Linked DNA regions of Pyxidicoccus xibeiensis. The protein of the gene in region 2 binds, or shares a complex with, the protein of the main gene of each other region. Links are inferred from orthologs where the notes say so. Each region holds a gene or a part of one and is shown on either strand. Other genes may lie near its edges.

Evidence for each region.
Region 1: the proteins of grxC (region 2) and LXT23_RS25870 are in contact, whole or in part, in an NMR structure (PDB 1QFN), measured with the Escherichia coli proteins. The link is inferred for Pyxidicoccus xibeiensis from one-to-one orthologs.

What each region holds. Positions count from the first base shown.
Region 1 is NZ_JAJVKV010000005.1:813,863-819,466, forward strand. The notes cover bases 2,471-5,604. They hold LXT23_RS25870 (ribonucleoside-diphosphate reductase subunit alpha), read right to left. Parts: upstream 5,231-5,604; coding sequence 2,711-5,230; downstream 2,471-2,710. Other genes in these bases: LXT23_RS25865 (ribonucleotide-diphosphate reductase subunit beta), read right to left, coding at 2,471-2,633. Outside these bases: LXT23_RS25850 (S1C family serine protease), read left to right, coding at 1-2; LXT23_RS25855 (IS630 family transposase), read right to left, coding at 128-1,258; LXT23_RS25860 (LexA family protein), read left to right, coding at 1,257-1,559; more of LXT23_RS25865, read right to left, coding at 1,623-2,470. UniProt on the Escherichia coli protein: Provides the precursors necessary for DNA synthesis. Catalyzes the biosynthesis of deoxyribonucleotides from the corresponding ribonucleotides.
Region 2 is NZ_JAJVKV010000015.1:150,959-158,609, forward strand. The notes cover bases 2,884-5,593. They hold grxC (glutaredoxin 3), read left to right. Parts: upstream 2,884-3,966; coding sequence 3,967-4,221; downstream 4,222-5,593. Other genes in these bases: groL (chaperonin GroEL), read left to right, coding at 2,884-3,816; LXT23_RS40990 (hypothetical protein), read left to right, coding at 4,312-4,713; LXT23_RS40995 (hypothetical protein), read left to right, coding at 4,783-5,593. Outside these bases: LXT23_RS40960 (NUDIX hydrolase), read right to left, coding at 1-101; LXT23_RS40965 (hypothetical protein), read right to left, coding at 138-779; LXT23_RS40970 (hypothetical protein), read right to left, coding at 842-1,432; co-chaperone GroES, read left to right, coding at 1,848-2,138; more of groL, read left to right, coding at 2,176-2,883; more of LXT23_RS40995, read left to right, coding at 5,594-5,802; LXT23_RS41000 (sigma 54-interacting transcriptional regulator), read left to right, coding at 5,875-7,257; LXT23_RS41005 (hypothetical protein), read left to right, coding at 7,300-7,651. UniProt on the Escherichia coli protein: The disulfide bond functions as an electron carrier in the glutathione-dependent synthesis of deoxyribonucleotides by the enzyme ribonucleotide reductase.

The DNA.
Region 1 (5,604 bases), on a different replicon or contig from region 2:
AGGGATGGTTGCTGAATCGTTGTCCTGACCTTCGAGCGGGTGGGGCATGACGTCGCCGCTCTCTACGGGGCCCAGAGGCCTTGCGTCGACGCAGCCCTAGTGCCTCGGCACAGAGGTTTTGAAGGGTTCAGGCAGCAGCAGCGGCTGCCTGGGCCTGGGGGTACGTTCGCCCGAGCTTGGTGCGGGCGCTCTCGACTGTGAAGCGCCAGCGGACCCGGGCCCGTTCCTTGTTGCGCATCCGCTCCCATCGGGCCACCTCCCGCTTCAGGGTGGCCTTGTTGGCGATTCGCCTGTCCAGGCATTGGCGGTTGAGCACGCCAACTTCAATCTCCACCATGTTCAGCCAGTTGGCGTGCTTGGGGACGAAGTGTAACTCCAGCTTCTTCAGAATCCTCCGGGCCTCCTGCGGCGGGAAGGCTTCATAGAGGGCGCCGGGGCTGTGCGTAGAGAGGTTGTCGAGCACCACTCGAATGGTTTCTGCCCCCGGGTAGTGCACGTCCACCAGCGCGCGCATTTGCACCGCGAAGTCCTTGGCGGTCCGCTGGTCCGAGACTTCGACGTGGCGCCAGGGACGGTGCACGTCCAGAAAGACGAAGAGGTTGGCCGTCCCGTTGCGCTGGTACTCGTAGTCGTAACGCCGGGGCTTGCCGGGCATGGCTGGCAGGGGCGTGCGGACTTCTCCAATCAGCTGGGTGGGCGTCTCGTCGAAGCACACCACCGGCCTCTTGGCGTCGGGTGGCTCAGCGTAGAGCTCCAGCACGTCCTCCATTCGGGCGATGTACTCGGCGTCCACTTTCGGAATGCACCACATGCGCTGCTGCCAGGGCTTGAGTTCGCTCTCCTCCAGCCGTCGTCGGACTGTTTCCCGCGACAGCTCCGCGTGCTCGGTCAGCCGCACCAGCTCATCGGCCAGCAACTGGAGCGTCCACCGCGCACGCCCCTTCGGTGGACTCGAGCAGGCGGTGGCTACCAGCAGCGCCTCCTGCTTGCCCGTCGGCTTGCGAGAGGCCCCGGGCCGCTGCCTCTCGTGCAGGGCGTGCTCCACGCCTCCTTCCACAAACCGCCGCTTGACTCGGTACACCGTCGAGGCGCCCACCCGGACGCTCCTGGCAATCTGCTCGTCGGTGACTCCGGTATGGGCTGCCAGCAGAATCTGCGCACGCTTGACGCGGCGCACCCGCCCCGTGCCACCGCTCACCAGGGCCTCCAACTCCGACTTCTCCTCGGCGGCCAGGGTGACGAGGTAACGTACATTCATGCGCTCCGACTCCGTGAAAGGGGAGTCGGACTACCTCGCTGCCGCCGTGTCGATTCCCTCCGCAACTCCGCCCTTCACAGAGCTTCAAGGCCAATACCTGGCCTTCATCTACGCGTACACGAAGCTCAACAGGCGCTTTCCTGCGGAGGCCGACATGCAGCGCTATTTCGGCACCACTCCGCCCACCGTCCACCGCATGGTGCTTGAGCTTGAGCGCCGAGGGCTCATCCGGCGCAGCGCCGGACAGGCCCGCAGCATTGAACTGCTGCTGGCCCCGGAACTTCTGCCCGTCCTCCGCTGAGCAGGTCCAAGGCCAATCGGTCAAAACCTCTGTGCCGAGGTACTAGGGGGCTCTTGAAAGAGCTCAGAACGCCGCGTCGAACACGACGTCCGTCGCCGCGCCCACACCCACGGCGACCTGGTACGAGGACACGCGGCGCTCGAAGAAGTTGGTGAGCTCCTGCACGTCCTGCAGGTCCATGAAGTGCAGCGGGTTCTTCGTCCGGAAGATGGGCGCCATGCCCAGCATCTGCAGGCGCTGGTCCGCCGTGTACTCCAGGTAGCCGCGCATCTCCTGCACGGACAGCCCCATGACGCCGCCGCTCAGCAGGTCCTGCGCGAACTGCGTCTCGCACTCCACCGCGTCGCGCATCATCGCCACCACGTCGCGCTCCATCTGCGCGTCGAAGAGGTCCGGCTCCTCCTTGCGCACCACCTGGATGGTCTCGAACGCGAAGCCCATGTGCGCGCTCTCGTCCCGGAACACCCAGTTCGTCCCCGCCGCCAGGCCGTTCAGCAGGCCCTTGCTGCGCAGGAAGTACACGTAGGCGAAGGCCGCGAAGAAGAAGAGCCCCTCGATGCAGCCCGCGAAGCAGATGAGGTTCAGCAGGAACTGCCGCCGCTCCGCCTTCGTCCGCAGCTGGTCCAGCCCCTGGATGCTGTCCATCCACTTCATGCAGAAGCGCGCCTTGCGCTGGATGGAGGGGATGTTGTCGATGGCGGCAAACGCCTTCGCCCGCTCCGCCGGGTCCGGCACGTACGTGTCCAGCAGCGTCAGGTAGAACTGGACGTGCAGCGCCTCCTCGTACAGCTGCCGCGACAGGTACATCCGCGCTTCGGGGGCGTTGATGTGCTTGTAGAGGTTCAGCACCAGGTTGTTGCCGACGATGCTGTCACCCGTCGCGAAGAACGCCACCAGCCGGTGGATGAGGTGCCGCTCCGCGTCCGTCATCTTCGACCGCAGGTCCACCAGGTCCGTGGAGAAGTCCACCTCCTCCACCGTCCACGTGTTCTTGATGGCATTCCGGTACATCTCGAAGAAGGCCGGGTACGCCATCGGGCGCAGCGTCAGGTTCAGTCCAGGGTTCAGCAGCATTGCTTCGGTGCTCCTTGCGCTGCGCGCGCGGGTTCTCGGCCTTCTCGAAACGTCTCTACGACTTCAGCGCCACGGGCCTACTGGCAGGCCTCGCACGCCTCGGGGTTCTCCAGCGAGCAGGCGACCGCCTCGGCCTCCGTCACTTCCGCCTTGGCCATCATCGGGGCAGGGGCCGCCGGCATCGACGTGCCCGTGCCCGCGCCGCTCACCGTGGCCTTCGCAATCCGCGTGGCCGGGCGCGAGCGCAGGTAGTAGGTCGTCTTCAGCCCCTTCTGCCATGCGTAGAAGTACATCGAGGAGAGCTTGCCGATGTTCGGCGTCTCCACGAACAGGTTGAGCGACTGGCTCTGGTCGATGAAGGCCCCGCGGTCCGCGCCCATGTCGATGAGCGAGCGCATCGGAATCTCCCAGGCCGTGCGGTAGATGGCCCGCAGGTTCTCCGGCAGCTCGGTGATGTCCTGCACGCTGCCCTCCGCCATCTTGATGCGGTTGCGGACGTTCTCGTTCCACAGCCCCAGCGTCTGGAGGTCACGCACCAGGTAGCGGTTCACCTGGAGGAAGTCGCCCGACAGCGTCTCGCGCTTGAACAGGTTGGACACCTGCGGCTCGATGCACTCGTAGCAGCCGACGATGGAGGCAATCGTCGCCGTGGGCGCAATCGCAATCATCAGCGAGTTGCGCAGGCCGTGCTTCATGATGCGCTGGCGCAGCGCGTCCCAGCGGGCCGTGTCCGCCGGCACCACGCCCCAGCTGTCGAACTGCAGCTCGCCCTTCGCCGCCCGCGTCTCCGGGAAGGAGGGGTGCGCGCCGAACTGCTCGGCCAGCTCGCACGAGGTGTTCAGCGCCGCGTAGTAGATCTCCTCCGAAATCTGCCTGGACAGCGCCCGCGCCTCCGGGGAGTCGAACGGCATCCGGAGCTGGAAGAACACGTCCTGCAGGCCCATCAGCCCCAGGCCCACCGGGCGCCAGCGGCGGTTGGAGTCCGCGGCCGTGGGGATGGGGTAGTAGTTGAGGTCGATGACCCGGTCCAACTGCTTCAGCGCGAGGTGCGCGTTGGCCCGCAGGCGGTCGAAGTCGAACTTCCCGTCCACCACCATCCGGCCCAGGTTCAGCGAGCCCAGGTTGCACACCGCCGTCTCACCCTGGCTCGTCACCTCCAGGATTTCGGTGCACAGGTTGGACAGGTGGATGACGTTGCCAGGCTTGCCCGTCTGGTTGCTCTTGCGGTTGCTGATGTCCTTGAAGGTCATCCAGCCGTTGCCCGTCTGCGCCAGCACCTTCATCATCCGGGCATACAGGTCACGCGCCTTCACCTTGCGCATGGCCAGGCCCTTCTCCTCCGCCTCGGCGTAGGCCTTCTCGAAGGCGTCGCCGTACAGGTCCGTCAGGTGGGGGACGACCTTCGGGTCGAACAGGCTCCAGTCGGCGTCCGCCTCCACGCGCTTCATGAAGAGGTCCGACACCCAGTTGGCCAGGTTCAGGTTGTGCGTGCGGCGCGCGTCGTCGCCGGTGTTCTCACGCAGCTCGAGGAAGTCCTCGATGTCCGCGTGCCACGTCTCCAGATACACGCAGCACGCGCCCTTGCGCTTGCCGCCCTGGTTCACCGCGGCGACGGAGGCGTCCAGCGTCTTCAGCCAGGGGACGATGCCGTTGGAGTGGCCGTTGGTGGAGCGGATGAGCGAGCCACGCGCGCGCACCCGGTGGTACGCCACGCCGATGCCGCCGGAGAACTTCGACAGCATCGCGATGTCCGAGTACTTCTTGTAGATGGCGTCCAGCTCGTCCGCGGGCGAGTCCAGCAGGAAGCAGCTGGAGAGCTGCTCGTGGCGCGTGCCCGAGTTGAACAGGGTGGGCGAGCTGGGCATGTACTCCAGCGAGCTGAACAGCCGGTACAGCTCGATGGCCTCACGCGCGTTGTCGCCGCTGAGCGCGCACGCCACGCGCAGGAAGAACTCCTGCGGCGTCTCCAGGACCTCGCGCGTCTGCGGGTTCTTCAGGAGGTAGCGGTCATAGACGGTGCGCAGGCCGAAGTACTCGAACAGGTCGTTGCGCGACGGGTCGATGGCGGCGTTGAGCTTGCGCGCGTTGGCCTGGACGAACTGCAGCAGCCGGTCCGCGATGAGGCCGTGCTTGTGGCCGGCGGCGATGGACTGGCTGAAGGAGTGGATCTCCTGGTTGCTGACCTCCTTCTGGATGAAGGCTGCCAGCAGGCGCGCGGAGAGGCGGCCGTACTCGGGCTCCTCGGCGATGAGGGCCGCGGCGGTCTGGATGGACAGCCCGTCCAGCTCGCGCGTGGTGGCGCCGTCATAGAGGCCGGAGATGGTCTTCGTGGCCACCCGCATCACGTCCACGCGGGGCAGGCCCACGCAGGAGCGACCCACGGCGCGGACAATCTTGTTGAGGTCCACCGGCTCCGTGGTGCCGTTGCGCTTGCGCACCTTCATGCTGGTGGAGGTGAAGTCGCCGGACGTGGGCTCCGCGGCGGCCGGAGCCGTCGCCACCGGCGCGGCACTCACGGTCGGTACCGGGTGGCCATTGGTGGTGGGCGGCACGGACATGTTGGCGGCGGCGGGCTTCACGGGCGTTTCGAAGTTCACGAGCGGCTCACTCCGGACAAAGGCGCGGCCTCGGGCAGACACGGAGGTCTGCCCCGGGGGGACGGCTCCCCAGGTCACGCTACTGGAAAGATGTTCAGGGTGGGACCCGTCCTGAAGGGGACGGGTCTACGGTCTTGCTACGGCCGGTCGACAGGGGTGAGTTATGAGGCAGCTGCTAGCTGTGCGCAAGAATCCCACAACCCCTCCTCAGCCCCACGTCACGGCGACGTCTCCGGTGGGGCACCGTCGACCGGCCACAAGCTATGGGGGGGTACCCGACCTGTCAACGCGAGATCTAGTGCTTGGGTGGGCTCGATCATTGCAATCTATGATCGATCTCCAACACCTTCGGTCACGTTCTCCTCACAACAGTC
Region 2 (7,651 bases):
AGCGCCCACAAGGGTCGCCCATGGGGACGAATGACGGCCACCTCCCAGGTGCCCGCACTCTCCCGGATGACGACTCCTCCTGCGGACGCCTCGCGTGGCATGCCCGGCCACCCTACCCGAAGCGGGCGGGCAGGTGCTCACCCACCGTGCGCGAAATGGCGCAGCTTGGCCTCCGCCCCCAGCCGGTAGGCGTAGCGCAGGTCCCCCAGCAGCCGGTCCAGCCGCCTGCCGGCGACGTGCCCCATCAGCCTCGCGCAGAAGCGCCGCGACAGCCGGTTGGCTTCTTCGTACCGCCAACGCTCCTGGGGGGAGAGCTTCTCCCGGTAGGACACCCGGTCGAACAGCCGCCGCAAGAGCTCCGCCGCCCAGGCCTCCACGCCCTCGCCCCAGCGGTGCAGCAGGCAGACGGCGAACTTGTCCACCTCCGCCTGGGCCTCCAGCTCCAGCAGCGACACCGTCCGCCCGTGCGACGCCGTGTGCGCCACGTAGAGGAAGTGGCTGACGCCCTCGGCCACCTGGCAGTACCCCTCCAGGTCGCCGTCCAGGACGTACCCCATGGGGCCGGCTTCATAGGGCTTCAGCCTGTCCAGCAGCGCGGGGGACAGGTACAGCGCCAGCTCCAGCGCGTCCCCGGCCTCGTGGACCAGCAGCTCCTCCTCGGCGCGCCCGGTGCCGCCCAGTTGGACGGCCGACTCCGTGTCCACCACGAAGCCCTCGGCCCTTGCCTCGCACGTGAAGCCGTAGATGGCCTCCAGGTGGTCCTGCATGCGACCGATCATCTTTACGCCTCCGAGCCACGCCACTCGACGCCACGCCACGCCCTGCGCCCCCCGCCGCCCGGCTAGTTCGCCAGCTGCCCCTTCGACAGGGGCACCATCCCCGCGTCCACCAGCACGCGCTCCAGCCGGTCGTTCCCGGTGCGCACCCAGGACTCGTAGACCTTGAGGGCCCCGGCCGGGCCGGCCTGCACCATGCCCCGCGCGGCAATCTCCTCCAGCACCTCCACCAGCAGCCGGAACTTGTCGTGCAGCTCGCGGTACACCTGGGCCGCCGGGGACAGCTCCGCCACCTGCCCGTACGCCGTGCCGCCCATCTGGATGTAGTAGTCGGGGCCCACCGCCCCGCTCTGCAGCGCTCCGGAGAAGAAGCCCGCCGTGTACAGGGACACGTCCCCCAGCCGTCGCAGCGTGCGGATGCGCTCGTGGCGCTCCTGCTGCAGCGCCTGGTGGTACAGCACGGCCAGCGGCTCGCGGTCCTTCCGGCCGTCCTCCTCGCGGGTGAACAGCTTGTCGGTCAGCGCGAACTCCGACAGCAGATTCACCAGGTAGAACTCCGTCGACTCGCCAATCACCACCCGCTGCCGCCCGATGACCTCGTCCAGGAGTGACTTGAAGAACTCCTTGAGCGACAGGGACGCCACCAGTTCACTCATTGACACCTCCCGCCTTCCCGGAAGGCCACCGCGCCCCCGGGGGACACCCCGAAGGGTACCAACGGCCCTCGGACGCCGCAAAGCCAAGGTCAATGATTCCAGGCACTTGCGCTGGCACTCGCCCCTGCCGAGTGCTAATCCGCAGGCCTGTGACGGGGGCGGGGAATAACTCCCGTCACGGTGGGGTGGAGCCGTAAAACCATAGGAATGCCGCGTATTTGGCAGCAACCGGGCCGGCGGTCCGGCATCGCTTGACGGGTCGACTTCCCTGGTTATTATCCGCGGCGCCTAGGCGTTAGCACTCACGAGGTGCGAGTGCTAATGCCGCGGGTCGTCAAAGGCCCTAATCAACCCCCAAGCGGTGTCCCGGCCGGCAGTACCCCCGGGCCGGGCACCACATAGAAGGAGAACGACCATGAAGATTCGTCCCCTGCAGGATCGGCTCATCGTCAAGCGCGTCGCCGAGGAGACCAAGACCAAGGGCGGTCTCTTCATCCCCGACACGGCGAAGGAGAAGCCCCTCGAGGGCAAGGTGATCGCCGCGGGCAACGGCAAGGTGCTGGAGGACGGCAAGGTCCGCCCGATGGACATCAAGGCCGGCGACACCATCCTGTTCAGCAAGTACGCGGGCACCGAGATCAAGCTCGACGGCGAGGAGCACCTCATCCTCCGTGAGGAGGATGTGCTCGGCGTGATCGAGAAGTAATCCGTCCCTTCCCACCCCTTTCTAAGGACTCAAAATCATGGCGAAGGACATTCTGTTCGATGTGCGCGCGCGCGAGGCCATTCTGCGCGGCGTCAACATCCTGGCTGACGCGGTCAAGGTCACCCTCGGCCCCAAGGGCCGCAACGTGGTCATCGAGAAGAGCTTTGGCTCGCCCACCATCACCAAGGACGGTGTGACGGTCGCCAAGGAAATCGAGCTGGAGAACAAGTTCGAGAACATGGGCGCGCAGATGGTCAAGGAGGTCGCCTCCAAGACGTCTGACGTCGCGGGTGACGGCACCACGACGGCCACCGTGCTGGCGCAGGCCATCTTCCGCGAGGGCGCGAAGCTGGTCGCCGCGGGTCACAACCCGATGGAGATCAAGCGCGGCATCGACAAGGCCGTGGTCACCATCGTCGCCGAGCTGAAGAAGATGGCGAAGCCGACGAAGGATAAGAAGGAGATTGCCCAGGTCGGCACCATCTCCGCGAACGGCGACTCCACCATCGGCCAGATCATCGCGGACGCGATGGAGAAGGTCGGCAAGGAGGGCGTCATCACGGTGGAGGAGGCCAAGGGCCTGGAGACCACCCTGGACGTGGTCGAGGGCATGCAGTTCGACCGCGGCTACCTCTCCCCGTACTTCGTGACGGACCCGGAGCGCATGGAGGCCGTCCTCAACGACGCGCTCATCCTCATCCACGAGAAGAAGATCTCGTCGATGAAGGACCTGCTGCCCGTGCTGGAGCAGGTGGCGCGCGCCGGCAAGCCGCTCGTCATCATCGCCGAGGAGGTCGAGGGCGAGGCCCTGGCCACCCTGGTGGTGAACAAGATCCGCGGCGTGCTGAACGTGTGCGCGGTGAAGGCGCCGGGCTTCGGTGACCGCCGCAAGGCCATGCTCGAGGACATCGCCACCCTGACGGGCGGCAAGATGATCGCCGAGGACCTGGGCATCAAGCTGGACACGCTGACGCTCCAGGACCTGGGCCGCGCCAAGCGCATCACGGTGGACAAGGACAACACCACCATCGTCGACGGTGCCGGCAGCCAGAAGGACATCGAGGCGCGCGTGAAGCAGATCCGCGCGCAGATCGAGGAGACCACCAGCGACTACGACCGCGAGAAGCTGCAGGAGCGGCTGGCGAAGCTGGTCGGCGGCGTGGCCGTCATCAACGTCGGCGCGGCCACCGAGACGGAGATGAAGGAGAAGAAGGCCCGCGTGGAGGACGCGCTCAATGCGACTCGCGCGGCCGTCGAGGAGGGCGTGGTGCCCGGCGGCGGCGTGGCCTTCATCCGGTGCCTCAAGGCGCTGGACGGCCAGCAGTTCACGACGGGTGAGAAGTTCGGCGTGGACATCATCCGCCGCGCGCTCGAGGAGCCCCTGCGCCAGATCGTCGGCAACGGCGGCCTGGAGGGCAGCGTGGTGGTGAACAAGGTCAAGGAGAGCACCGGTCCGTTCGGCTTCAACGCGGCCACCGGCGCCTACGAGGACCTGCTCGCCGCCGGCGTCATCGACCCGGCCAAGGTGAGCCGCACCGCGCTGCAGAACGCGGCCTCGGTCGCCTCCCTCATGCTCACCACCGAGGCGATGGTGGCGGAGCGCCCGAAGGAGGAGAAGGAGGCCCCGGCCGGCGGCGGTATGGGCGGCATGGGCGGTATGGGCGGCATGGGCATGTAGCAGCCCCCACCCCGGCGCCACGCCGGGGTGACTGCACCCTCGGGCGGCCTCCGGTTCCCACCAGGGAGCCGGGGGCCGTCGTGCTTTCGGGGTAAGGTGGCGCGGGCCCTGCCCGGCCCTTAACTTGGAAGACACAAGGAGGAAGTGCCCGTGAAGCCCGTGAAGATCTACACGACGAACTATTGTGGGTACTGCGTCCGCGCCAAGGACCTGCTCAAGCGCAAGGGTGTGGACTACCAGGAGGTCGACGTCACCGGGGACGACTCCATGCGCGCGCAGCTGGTGGAGATGAGCGGCGGCCAGCGCACCGTGCCGCAGATCTTCATCGGCGACACGCACGTGGGCGGCTACTCGGACCTGTCCCGCCTGGACACCGAGGGCAAGCTGGACCCGATGCTGGCCTAGCCCAGGCAGGCAGGCGACCGGCCCGGATGCTCGGAGCGCCGTGCATAGCTTCCCCTCCAAGGCACACCACCCTTTTCGCGGGAGGTCGCAATGGCGGGAGAAGAGCAACAGACGGGCACCCGGGACGAGCACTACAACCTCATCAGCGCGCTGTACCACCTGCTGAAGGGCACCTCGGTGGGTGAGCAGTACATCCGGGACGCCGAGGAGTCCGGCGACCAGGAGCTCGCCCAGTTCTTCCGGGACTGGCAGGACGAGCAGCGCAACCTGTCCGAGCGGGCGAAGAACCTGCTGGGCAGCCGGATGCTCGGCGGCCAGAAGGCCGGCACCGGCCGCAAGCGCTCCGCCAGTGGCGGCAAGAGCGTCCCCACCCGCGCGGTGAAGGACCAGATCAACGCCAGCGTGAAGTCCGGTGGCAACGCCGAAGACGACATCGTGGACGAGGAGTCCAAGGAGTCCTTCCCCGCCAGCGACTCGCCGGCGCGGTACTGAGCCTCCGGCACGAGCGCCCCCAGGCGGGTTTCTGGATTCCTCGGGGGCGTTCGTCTTGGATGGCGGGCCGTGACTCGTCCCGGCCCGTCCCTCCTCGCGCGCGCCGCCGCGCTGCTGGCCCTCGCGGCCGTGTCGTTGTCCGTGTCCTGCAAGGGCGCCTCCGTCCAGGTGAAGCGCTCCGTGCCCGCGGACCTCGCGGTGTCCGCCGTCGTCGTCTATCCCTTCGGCTTCCGCTGGGAGACGCCGGCCTGGCGCGCGGTGGAGCTGTCCCAGCGGCTGGTGGACGTGGCCCTGGCCGAGGCGGCGGAGCAGGCCCTCTTCTTCGGCCCCACCGAGGTGCGCGTCTACCGCCCGGACGAGGACAACGCCTGGGCCGCCAGCGACGCCGTCGCCGTGCTGGCCGCGTACGGCGTGCGCCCGGACAGCGCGCTGGTGCTGCGCCCCCGGGCGGAGAAGCGCGTCCAGGCCGGCCAACGTGAACTGGTGGACAGTCGCGGCCGCACCGTGGGCCAGAGCGCCCAGGAGGCGGTGACGTACCTGGGCACCGTGGAGGTGCTGCACCCCGCCACGCGGCAGGTGGTGCTGGAGGTGTCCGGCGAGGCGGCGGCGGACCCCTTCGCGGAAGTCACGGACGAGGGCGCGGACCCGGCGCCGGAGCTCACCCTGCTGATGGCGGACCTCACCCGCGAGGCGCTGAAGGGGCTGTCGGGCACCCTGAAGCCGCCCCGCGCGCCCTCTCCGCCCGTGGCCACCTCCGTGGCGTGGGTGCCCTGGGAGACGCTGGAGCTGGGGCCGGAGCTGGCGGCACGGGACGCCCTGGACGCGGAGCTGCTGCGCCAGCAGCGCCTGCGCTTCGCCAACCCCGGCCTGGAGCCCGCCGTCCTGGACACGCTGGCCCGGAAGCCCGGCGGCCTGTACGTCCGCGCAGCCCCCGCGGGCGCGAAGCTGGCGGCGGGAGACATCGTCCTCTCGCTCGACGGCCGCCCCGTCCCGCCGCAGGCCCTCGCCCGGACGCGCCTGGCTCCTGTTCCGTCGGAGGCACGCGTGCAACAAGCCTCTGGGCAGATTGTTTCACTCGTGCTGCCCTGATGTTTTCAGTCGCGCGCGGACGCGCGTCGGGCTTGCCCCCCCGGGCGACTCGCACCTAAAGAGGACCCCATGATGGAACCCAGGCCCGAGGTCACCCAGACCGCCCAGACAGAACAGGAAGGCCGCAGCACGCGGATCCCCATCCACGAGTGGACCGTGGAGGTGGTCGCCGGCCCGGACAAAGGCAAGAAGGTGACGACCCAGGACGGGCTCGTCCGCGTGGGCTCGGACCCCGCCAGCGACCTGGTCCTCACGGACGTCACGGTGAGCCGCCGCCACGCGGAGGTGGAGCGCAGCGCGCGCGGCCTGCTGCTGCGCGACACCGGCAGCCGCAACGGCACCTTCCTGGACGGCCGGCAGGTCATCCAGGCGTACCTGTCCAGCGGGGACAAGATTGAGCTGGGCAAGACGAAGCTGTCCGTGAAGGTGGCCCCGCGCCCCACGGAAATCGAGGTGGCGGGCGCCGAGTCCTTCGGCGCGCTGGTGGGCGCCTCGGAGAAGATGCGCTGGGTCTTCACGGAGCTGCGCCGCATCGCCCGCGAGGACATGAGCCTGCTCATCGAGGGTGAGACGGGCACCGGCAAGGAGCTGGCGGCGCGCGCGGTGCACCAGCACTCGGCCAGGCGGCACGGCCCCTTCAAGGTCGTGGACTGCAACCTCATCTCCGAGGAGAAGGCCGAGCGGGAGCTGTTCGGCGGCCTGCGCGCGGGGGACAACGAGGACCGCGAGGCGCGCGGCGTCTTCGAGGCCGCCCGGGGCGGCACCCTCTTCCTGGACGAGGTGGGCGAGCTGCCGCTGCCCGTGCAGGGCAAGCTCCTGCGCGTGCTGGAGACGCGCGAGGTGCCGTCGCTGGACGGGCAGCCGGTGGCGGTGGACGTGCGCGTCATCGCCTCCACGCACCGCAACCTGGAGGAGGACGTGCGCCAGGGCCGCTTCCGCGCGGACCTCTACTTCCGGCTGGCGGTGGCGCGCGTGCGCCTGCCGCCCCTGCGCACCCGGCGCGAGGACCTGCCCGCGCTGGCCCAGGCGCTCTCCCAGACGCTGCGCGCCAGCGTGACGCTCACCCCGCAGACGCTGGCCCTCTTCGAGGGCTACGACTGGCCGGGCAACGTGCGCGAGCTGCGCAACGTGCTCGAGCGCGGCGCCCTCATGGAGGAGACGGGCAACAGCAGCTGGCTGGACTTCCTCGCCCAGCCCTCGCGGCGCGCGGAGGGCCAGGCCCCCGCCACCGACGTGTCCGCCATCGTCTCCACGCTGCCGTACCACGAGGCGAAGGACAGGGTGCTGGCCGACTTCGAGCGCTTGTACTTCGCCGAGGTGATGCGCACGGTGGGCTTCGACATGAAGGCCGCCGAGCAGCGCACCGGGCTTTCCATGCAGAGCCTCTACCGACTGTTGAAGAAGAACGGGCTCCGTCTCAAGGACCTGAAGAACGCCGAGGGCCTGGAGAAGTAGGAGCCACCCGACTCGCAGTCCCACCCCAGGGAGAACCACCGCATGTTGCGTCGTGTCGCCGTAGCATCCGTCGTCCTCACCGCCGCCTGTGCCGGTCAGCAGAAGACCGAGGGCGCCGCGCAGGGCACCCAGCCCACCAGCACCGAGGAGCGCGTCCGCATCACCAACCAGCCCCCGTTCGACCTGGTGGCCTGCTTCCCGCGCGAGACGGCGGTGCCGGACCAGACGAGCCAGGGCGTCGTCCTGGGCTCGCTGCTGGCCGTGCGCCCGCAGGTGCAGGAGTGCCTGGTGGACCCGAAGAACCGGGGTCCCGCGCCCACGACGAAGGTGTCCGTCAAGACGACCGTCACCGACCAGGCCACCACCCACGCCGTCACCGGGGAGAACCTCACCC